4 regions of the Streptomyces sp. CNT360 genome follow, and region 4 is predicted to be linked to each of the others. Evidence: riboswitches for the same ligand, from Rfam matches in the RefSeq annotation. Region 4 holds a riboswitch; each other region holds the start of a gene.

Evidence for each region. A riboswitch is a leader RNA that binds a small molecule or an ion and turns the genes downstream of it on or off. The one in region 4 is predicted to bind cobalamin.
Region 1: it holds a riboswitch for cobalamin, as region 4 does, so the genes downstream of both, H297_RS0104955 (ABC transporter substrate-binding protein) here and H297_RS0102225 (ribonucleoside-diphosphate reductase subunit alpha) in region 4, are expected to answer to the same signal.
Region 2: it holds a riboswitch for cobalamin, as region 4 does, so the genes downstream of both, H297_RS0125150 (CoA-acylating methylmalonate-semialdehyde dehydrogenase) here and H297_RS0102225 (ribonucleoside-diphosphate reductase subunit alpha) in region 4, are expected to answer to the same signal.
Region 3: it holds a riboswitch for cobalamin, as region 4 does, so the genes downstream of both, H297_RS0109470 (ABC transporter substrate-binding protein) here and H297_RS0102225 (ribonucleoside-diphosphate reductase subunit alpha) in region 4, are expected to answer to the same signal.

Annotation. Positions count from the first base shown of each region.
Region 1 covers NZ_AUKO01000002.1:106,547-108,740, reverse strand. The annotation lists gene H297_RS0104960 (hypothetical protein) at 1-264, opposite strand, end outside; cobalamin riboswitch at 578-705, shown strand; gene H297_RS0104955 (ABC transporter substrate-binding protein) at 758-2,194, shown strand, end outside.
Region 2 covers NZ_AUKO01000038.1:39,698-41,891, forward strand. The annotation lists gene H297_RS0125150 (CoA-acylating methylmalonate-semialdehyde dehydrogenase) at 1-1,135, opposite strand, end outside; cobalamin riboswitch at 1,336-1,522, opposite strand; gene H297_RS38260 (XRE family transcriptional regulator) at 1,577-2,194, opposite strand, start outside.
Region 3 covers NZ_AUKO01000003.1:473,808-476,001, reverse strand. The annotation lists gene H297_RS0109470 (ABC transporter substrate-binding protein) at 1-856, opposite strand, end outside; cobalamin riboswitch at 948-1,127, opposite strand; gene H297_RS0109465 (DUF7873 family protein) at 1,594-2,194, opposite strand, start outside.
Region 4 covers NZ_AUKO01000001.1:515,134-517,327, reverse strand. The annotation lists gene H297_RS0102225 (ribonucleoside-diphosphate reductase subunit alpha) at 1-1,059, opposite strand, end outside; cobalamin riboswitch at 1,168-1,304, opposite strand; gene H297_RS0102220 (GNAT family N-acetyltransferase) at 1,372-1,869, opposite strand; gene mctP (monocarboxylate uptake permease MctP) at 1,967-2,194, opposite strand, start outside.

The DNA of each region.
Region 1 (2,194 bases), on a different contig from region 4:
CATGACCACGGTGTAGAGAGGCGCATCGAAGGTGGTCACCTTCCATCGCGGCATGCTGGGAAGCACTTTCCGTGCCGTCGTCAGGTCGGTCACCTCGGCGACGAGGAGTACGGCGTCGTCCCAGGTGACCGGTGGCATCGTCGACGAGCCGTCACCGGAAGCGCTCACCAGGCAGCAGGCGGCGGTGACCGTCAGCCCGACGAGCCAGGCGCCGAGGGCGACCGTTGCGGCGTAGGCGGCGACACTGCGGAGGGGAGTGAACATGAACCCGTCTCCCTCGACATGGCACGGTCGCGTACACATACCGGGCGGGACCGCTCCGCGCACGGGCCCCGACCGCCTGTACGGATCGTAGACGCGCGCCCGTGGTCGGCCCCGGCGAGGGTGCGACTCATGTGCACAGGAAAGGCTCCACCGCTGACCGTCCCGGCCGGGAGGACAGGGGCTGCAGGCGGTCGTCCCGTCCGGGGCGACCGGTGTGCCCGGTGGTCCGGGGCGGCCGCAGGCGCCAAGGGGCAACCCGTCGGAAGCCGTCGTCACCTGGTGGGCCACAATGAGCCCACGAGGCGACGGGGACCAGGAAGCCGGTGCGAGTCCGGCGCGGTCCCGCCACTGTGACCGGGGAGCGGTCCTCCCGCATGCCACCGTCCGCGCACGCGGAACGGGAAGGCGGAGGCGAGCGACGATCCGGGAGCCAGGAGACTGACCCGTCGCCGGTCCGACAGCAGGGGCGAGGACACCCCGGAGAGGATCGACTGTGACGACGCATGCCCGTACCGGGTCGACGTACCGGCCAGAACCCGGCAGACGGGGGGTGCTGGCCGCGGGAGGCGGCCTGGCGCTGGCCGCGTCCGGCCTGCTGGCCGGCTGTGGCGGCGACGGGACGGACGGGGGAGGCGGTGACCGCTTCCGCGCCGCGTTCACCGCCGGCGGCTCGCAGGAGACACTCGACCCCCACGTCGCTCCGAACTTCGTCGACCAGGCGCGCGCCAAGGCTTTGTACGACACACTCGGCACCTACGCGGACGACATGTCCGTCCGCGCCCGCCTCGCCGAGTCCTGGGAGAGCGACCGCTCCGGCACCCGGTGGCGGGTGCGTCTGCGCAAGGCCGAGTTCCACGACGGGAAGCCGGTCACCGCGAAGGACGTCCTCTACAGCTACCGGCGCGCAGCCGATCCGAAGACCGGGTCCCCCTCGCAGGAACTGCTGGCCGCGATCGACTTCGAGGCGGGGAAGAAGGACGGGGAGCGGTCCGTCGTCTTCGTGCTGAAGGCGCCGAACTTCGAGTTCCCGACCGTGTTCGCCGGGCCCGGTACCGAGATCGTTCCCGACGGGACGACGGACTTCCGCAAGCCGGTCGGCTCCGGCCCCTTCACCTACGTGTCCTTCACGCCCGGCGGCACCGCCCGCTACCGGCGCTGGGCGGACCACTGGGACGGTGCCCCGCACATCGCGGAGCTGGAGATCGTCCCCGCGAACGAGGAATCGGCGCGGCTCAACGCCCTGTTGTCGGGTCAGGTCCACTACGCGGCCGACATGGCCGGGGCCTCCGTCGAACGCTTGAAGAAGGAGGGTTCGACACGGCTGCTAACCGCGAAGCGGGCCACGGCCCAGCAGTTGCTGCTGCGCACCGGCCGCAAGCCGTTCGACGAACCGCGGCTGGTCCGGGCCCTGCAACTGGGCCTCGACCGGAAGGAATTGGTCCGCATCGCGCTGGCCGGACACGGCGAGGTGGGCAACGACCTGTTCGGTATGGGTCTGCGGGGCTATCCCGACGACCTGACGCCGCGCGAACGCGACGTCGAGGAGGCGCGGAAGCTCGTCAAGGAAGCCGGTGCGGACGGGCTGGAGATCACCGTGGAGACCAGCTCCGTCGACGCAGCCTGGGAGCCCGCGGCGGACCTGATGGCGCGCCAACTCCGCGAGGTGGGCCTGAAACTGTCCGCCCGCACCCGCGCTTCCAGCACCTACTTCAGCGAGATAGAGAACAAGGGCGTCGCCGCCTTCAACACCACCTCCACGCTGCCCGTCTCCGACTTCCTCCAGCAGCGGGTCCGCGGCGGTGCCGCCCGCAACCAGACGCAGTACGCGTCGAAGAAGTTCGACGCGCTGCTGGCCCGTGCCCGCACCACGCGCGACGAACACGACCGGCTGGCCCTGCTCGCCCGCGCCCAGAAGGCCGCCCGCGACGAG
Region 2 (2,194 bases), on a different contig from region 4:
GCATGCCCGGGGTGACCCGGTCGAAGAGGGAGGCACCGGCGAAGAAGCCGTCCTGGTGGTCCGGGAGACGGAAGTCCCTGCCGTCCACGACGAGTTCGGCCCCCTCCTCGACTCCGAGATCCACGTAGGAGCGGACCCGCTCGACGGCGTCCTGCCCCACCAGCGGACCGAAGTCCGCGTCCGTGTCGTCGGAACGCCCGATCCGCAGCGTGCCGATCCGCTCCTTGAGCCGCTCCACCAGCGCGTCGGCTGTCGCCTCGCCGACGGGCACGGCCACCGAGACGGCCATGCAGCGCTCGCCGGCCGAGCCGTACCCCGCGCCGATCAGCGCGTCGACCGCCTGGTCGAGATCGGCGTCGGGCATCACGATCAGGTGGTTCTTGGCCCCGCCGAAGCACTGTGCGCGCTTGCCGTGCGCGGCGGCCGTGGCATAGATCCGTTCCGCCACGGGGGTGGAGCCGACGAAGCCGACCGCCTCGACACGGGGGTCCTCCAGCAGGATGTCGACGGTCTCCTTGCCGCCGTGGACGACGTTCAGTACGCCCGGGGGCAGCCCCGCCTCCACGAACAGCTCGGCGAGCCGCAACGGCACCGAGGGATCCCGCTCCGAGGGCTTCAGGAGGAATGCGTTACCGCAGGCCAGAGCCGGTGCCGCCTGCCACAGCGGGATCATCGCGGGGAAGTTGAACGGAGTGATCCCCGCTACGACGCCGAGCGGCTCGCGCAGCGAGTGCACGTCGATGCCACTGCCTGCGTTGTCGGTGAACTCCCCCTTGAGCAGGTGCGGGATGCCCGCTGCGAATTCGACGACCTCCAGTCCGCGCTGAAGGTCGCCGTGCGCGTCCGCTACGGTCTTGCCGTGCTCGGAGGAGAGCAGCCGTGCGAGCGACTCGCGTTCCTCCTCCACGAGTTGGAGGAAGCGCAGCAGCACACGGGCGCGCCGCTGCGGATTCCAGGCGGCCCATCCGGGCTGGGCCGCCGCCGCGTCGGCGATCGCGGCCCGGGCCTCCTCGGCGCCCGCCAGCGGCACCCGGGCCTGCACCTCGCCGGTGTTGGGGTCGTACACGTCGCCGTAAGCACCCGAGGCGCCCGGGGTGTGCTTACCGCCTACGAAATGTGCCAGTTCACGGATCAAGAGAGCCTGCTCTCGTCAGGTGGGATCCGGGGATGGCGCGGCCGTAGCGCACACGGGCGGTGGCCGGCGTGCGGGCGGCGCGCGGGGAAGCGCGTGGCGGAATACCCCTACGGCGCGGGGTCAGGTGCCCGGCCGACCGACGTGCCGGGATCGTGGATGCGCACCGGTGCCATGCGTGTCTCTCCATCCTCGTGGACAACACGGATACGAACACCGCGGCCGGTATCCTGACTCCCGGATCAGCGCACGCTCCCCGGCCTTCCCGGCGGACGAACGGGCCGTTCGCCAGTGGCCTTCGACGCATGGAGAGCGCGCTCCCCGGTCACAGTGGCGGGACCGTGCCGGACTCGCACCGGCTTCCCTGACACCGCGGACCTTGCCCTCGACAATATAGTTGGACGTCCAAGTACGTCCACCCCGGGACGGGCAGACGGACCCTGTTCACTCCCCGGCGAAGGGCACCTCCCGCGCATCGCCGGACGGGGCCGCCACCGGATACGGCACGAACGTACTGCTGTTCTCGTCGATCGCCAGGGCCCGGTCGAGGGGCGGCACGGCACGCTGCGGGCAGGCGGTGCGCTCGCACACCCGGCAGCCCATGCCGATCGGCGTGGCGGCGGACGCGTTGGAAAGGTCGAGCCCGTCGGAGTAGACGAGCCGGGAGGCGTGGCGGATCTCGCAACCCAGCGCGATGACGAAGGTCTTGCCCGGCTCGCCCCAGCCGCCCCGGTGCCGGGTGACGGTGCGCGCGGTCCACAGATGACGCTGTCCGTCGGGCATGGAGCCGACCTGGACACGGATACGCCCGGGCGAGGCGAACGCGTCGTACACACCCCACAGCGGACACGTCCCGCCCCCACGGGAGAAGTGGAAGTCAGTGGCGGACTGCTGCTTGGAGAGGTTGCCCGCCCGGTCGACGCGGACGAAGGAGAAGGGCACACCCCGCAGCCTGGGCCGCTGGAGCGTGCTGAGGCGGTGGCACACCGTCTCGTACCCGAGGCCGAAGCGATCGGTCAGCAACTCGATGTCGTAGCGCACCTCCTCGGCCGCCGCGTGGAA
Region 3 (2,194 bases), on a different contig from region 4:
GCAGCCGCTTCTTCTTCTGGGCGACCGTCGTCCCGCCGTAGTCGTAGACCACCACGGCCTCGGGCCTGCGCTGGACGACCTTCTCCCAGGAGACGTCCGCGAACGGCTTGTCGACGTCCGCGAAGACGTTGCGGGCGCCCGCCCGGCGCAGGATCTCGTTGCCGATACCGGCGCCGCCCGCCGTGAACGCCGAGCTCTCGCCGCTGTCGTAGACGAAGACGGGGGTCCTGGCCGTGCCCTTGAGGCGCCGCGCGGTGGCGGCCAGCCGCCGGTCCTGCTTCTCGATGAGCTCCTCGCCGCGCTGCGGCACCCCGAAGGTGCGGGCCACCTGGCGGATCTCCTTGTGGAGGGTTGCGACGTCGGCGTGCTTGGTGCAGGACTCCAGGTCGAGGCGGGTGGGTACGCCGCTGTCCGCCAGCGCCGCCCGGTCGCGGCCCTCCGTCTTGTCGAAGGCGCTGGCGTAACCGCCGTAGACGAAGTCGGGGTTCGCGGCCAGCAGCCCCTCCTTGGAGGGGTACCGCTTCGCCAGCACCTCGACGCTTCGGTACGCCTTCGCGTAGCGGGGGAGGATTTCGTCGTCGAGGTAGGCGGTGCCGGCCATCCGGTCCTGGAGGCCGAGCGCCAGCATGATCTCGGTGACGTGCTGGTTCATGGTCACGGCCCGCTTCGGCGGCGCCGTGATCCGCGTGGTCACCCCGCAGTTGGTGACGGTGTAGGGGAACCCCGCGGGGGAGTCGCCGTGGGCACCGTCGCGGCTGTGGCCGCCGCTCTGGCAGGCCGCCACGGGTATCAGCAGCAGCGCGGCGAGCAGTGCGTGTGCGGCGCGCCCCGCCCTGCCCGTACCGGGCCGGCTCATGGCGGTCCCACGGCGCTTTGGGCGCATGGCCAGTGTCCTTCTCCGTCGTGAGGCCCAGTCGCGGAGCCCGGCGTACCGCCGCGTCCGGTCGTCCGGAACGCGGGTGCCAGCAGGTCTTCGGGCTCGGGACTGCCGGAGTGTGCGCCTTCCCGGGGACCGTGCCCCAGTGGCCTCGTGCACACCCCAGTCCCACACCGCTGCGCGTCAGCTCCGGATTCGCACCGGATTCCCTGACCCGTTCAAGGGTTTGACTGGCGGCTGCAACGTACCACGTGGGGCACGGAGCGGAGAAAGGGGGAGAAGTGACAAAAGGGACCCCGGGGCTTTACCCGGCCCCGGGGTCCTAGGTGCCGTTCGTTCGCACGTCCGTAGCGGTTCAGAGGCGGATCGTTCGGCGATGTCCTCGCGTGGAGCCACTCCACCACGGCCGCACGTGGAACGGCCGGCCGGACTCGAACCGGCGTCTCGAGGTCGTCACCGCCCCGGTTGCCGGACGATGAACGGCGATGCTGAGCGTGGAGCGAGAGGTTGAGACTGACCGGCGGCCTGCTTTCGGGCAGGCGCACCGGGGGTTCACACATCAGCTTCTGCTTCAGCTTTGCGCTCCTGGCGCACCCCGTGCGAAGGCCGTCGAAGCCCTCACCCGGGGGGTCTGTGACTGTTTCAGTTGTACGGGCGGGCGGCAGCCCGCCGGGGTCCGCTCGCGCTCGGGCGAACGCAGGTGAACCCCGGCGAACTCAAGCGAACAGGTAGCCGAAGACGGCGTCACCGACGCGCTGGTCGGTCACCTGTGTCCCGTTGGCCTCCTCGCGGGCGAACTTCACCGCCGCGGAGAGCTTGTCCAGCCGCTCCAGCAGCTCGTTGACCCGCCGCGCGGGCAGGGCGCCGGAGTACTTGACCGTCGTCCAGTAGCCGATGGGTACGTCCTCGTAGTAGACCTCGACCTGCGCCGGGTGCTTCTCGGTGGCCTCCGCCTTCACATGGTTGCGCGGCACCTTCTTGGTGCGGACCGTGCGCACCTGCTCGGTCTTCCACCAGTCCGTGGACGGGTCACGCTCCCAGGCCTCCGCGCCGTCCAGCACCGGCAGCCTGCGCAGGAACGAGCCCAGTTCACCGAGCTGCTTCTCCAGGAACAGCAGGTAGGAGACCGGCACCTCGGCCAGCACCGTGCGGCCGTCGACGACGATGTCCGCACGGGCCGTCAGGTTCGCCCAGTCCTTCGTCGCCGTCACATCGAACAGCCGGGAGAGGATCTTCGCTGTTTCCTTCAGCACATCCTCGGCCTTGACCTGAACCCGGGTCGACTCCGGCGGAAGCTGCTCGCCCTCTTCGTCCTTG
Region 4 (2,194 bases):
GATCCAGTGCGCGAGGTTCAGATTGTGGGTGCGGCGCGCATCCTCGCCGGTGTTGTCGCGCAGTTCGAGGAACTCCTCGATGTCCGCGTGCCAGGTCTCCAGGTAGACGCAGGCGGCCCCCTTGCGCCGGCCGCCCTGGTTGACCGCGGCGACCGAGGAGTCCAGGGTCCGCAGGAAGGGCACGATGCCGCCGGAGTGTCCGTTGGTGCCGCGGATCAGTGCGCCGCGGGAGCGGATGCGGGAGAAGGGCAGACCGATTCCGCCCGCGTGCTTGGACAGGCGGGCCACCTGGTGGTAACGCTCGTAGATCGAGTCCAGCTCGTCCCTGGGGGAGTCCAGCAGGTAGCAGGAGGACATCTGGGGGTGGCGGGTGCCGGAGTTGAACAGGGTGGGCGAGGAGGGCAGGTAGGCCAGCGAGCTGAGCAGCCGGTAGAACGCGGTGACCTCGGCGAGGGCCTCGGCCGACTCGTCCGCCGCCAGACCGCAGGCCACCCGCAGGAAGAAGTGCTGCGGCGTCTCGACGACCTGCCGCGTGGTGGGATGCCGCAGCAGGTAGCGGGAGTGCACGGTGCGCAGCCCGAAGTAGCCGAACCTGTCGTCGGCACCCTCCGCGACGGCCTCCTCGACCAGGGCGTCGAGCGCGGCGGCGTGCGCCTGCACGAAGGCGTGGGTGCGCTCGGCGATCAGCCCCTCGGCGTGGCCGAGGGCCGAAGACGCCGAGAAGCTGGTGGCACCGGCGGCCGCCGTCTCGTCACGGATCGCGAGGGTCAACAGCCGGGCCGCGAGCGCCGAGTAGGACGGCTCCTCGCTGATGAGACCCGCGGCGGCCTCGACGGCCAGCGTGCGCAGGTCGGCCGCTGTGGCCGCCGGGGCACGCCCGCGCAGCGCCGCCGCGAGCACGGGGGCCGGGTCCGCGTCGGGGAGGCCCGCGGCCAGCGCCGTGAGGGTTTCGCTCAGGGCGGCGGCGGGGCCGTCCGCCGCGTCCGTGGCGGGGTCCGGGCCGGAGCCTGGAGGGGTCCGCTCCTGACTGGGTGACGGGGCGGTGGGGGCGATGGTCACGCGATGCTCTCCCTCGCTGCTCGTGCTCGCGGCGGGGCACGGCGTGGGGGAGCGGGCAGGACAGGCCCTCCGCGCTCCGTCCGCCGGCCCAGTCCACGAGACCCGGACGTGTCGATGCCGGCGCCGGCAGGTGATCGGACTCGCGGGCAGCACCGAGCTGCTCCGCACACCGTTGCGGGACAGTCCCGGATTCGCACCGGGTTCCCCTGCGTCAGTGGCGACGGCCGTGAGGGAGCATACATGTTGTGGCCCCCTGGCTGTGACCCCCCATATCTTGTGTCTTGTTCGGTGCGGTGTGTCGGTGTGGCGCCGTCACAGCGCCAGGGTGTAGGCCCACAGGGGGACGTCCTCGACCGGGCACCAGTCCCGCTCGGGCGTCCGTACGAAACCGAGCCGCTCGTAGAGCCGGTGCGCCGCGAACATGTGCCGCTGGGTGGAGAGCACCAGCCCGCGCAGGCCCAGGGCGCGGGCCCGCTCCACGCAGGCGGTCACCAGCGCCTCGCCCACTCCGCGCCCCCGCGCGCCCTGGCGCACGGCGAGCATCCGGAACTCGCCCTCGCCCTCGGCCGCGCGCTCCGCGTACGGCCCGCCGGCGCCGACGAAGGTGACCGTGCCGAGCACCGTTCCCCGCCCGTCCTCGGCCACCAGCAGCTCCGCCTGGGCGGCGCGGGAGGCGGCGTCGCGCAGGGTCGTCAGATACGGATCGTCCTCGCCGAAGTCCAACAGCCCGCCGTCCAGGTAGGCGCGGGCGACCAACTCTCCGGTCTCGGCGTACTCGTCGGGCCGGGCGGCCCGGATGGTGAGGTCCATGCCGCCATCATGGCCCGTGACACCGACACCCGCCCCCGTGCAGAACGGGAGCGGGTGTCAGGGCGGTTCCGGCCGCGCCGGAAGCGCGGCTGCGGCCTCAGTGCGCGGCGGTGGCCTCCACCTGGGGGTCCTCGCCGGTGTCCGGCCCCTTGCCGGTGGAGACCGTCGGTGCCGGGTCCTTCGCCGGGGCGGTACCGGGCTGCGGGGCGTCGGCCGTGTAGTCCTCCGGCCGGGTCTCGTCGATGCCTGCGGGCGCCTTGAGGGCCCGGAGCACCAGCGTGCCGACCACGGTCACGGCCACGTTCGCCACGAATGCCGTCACGCC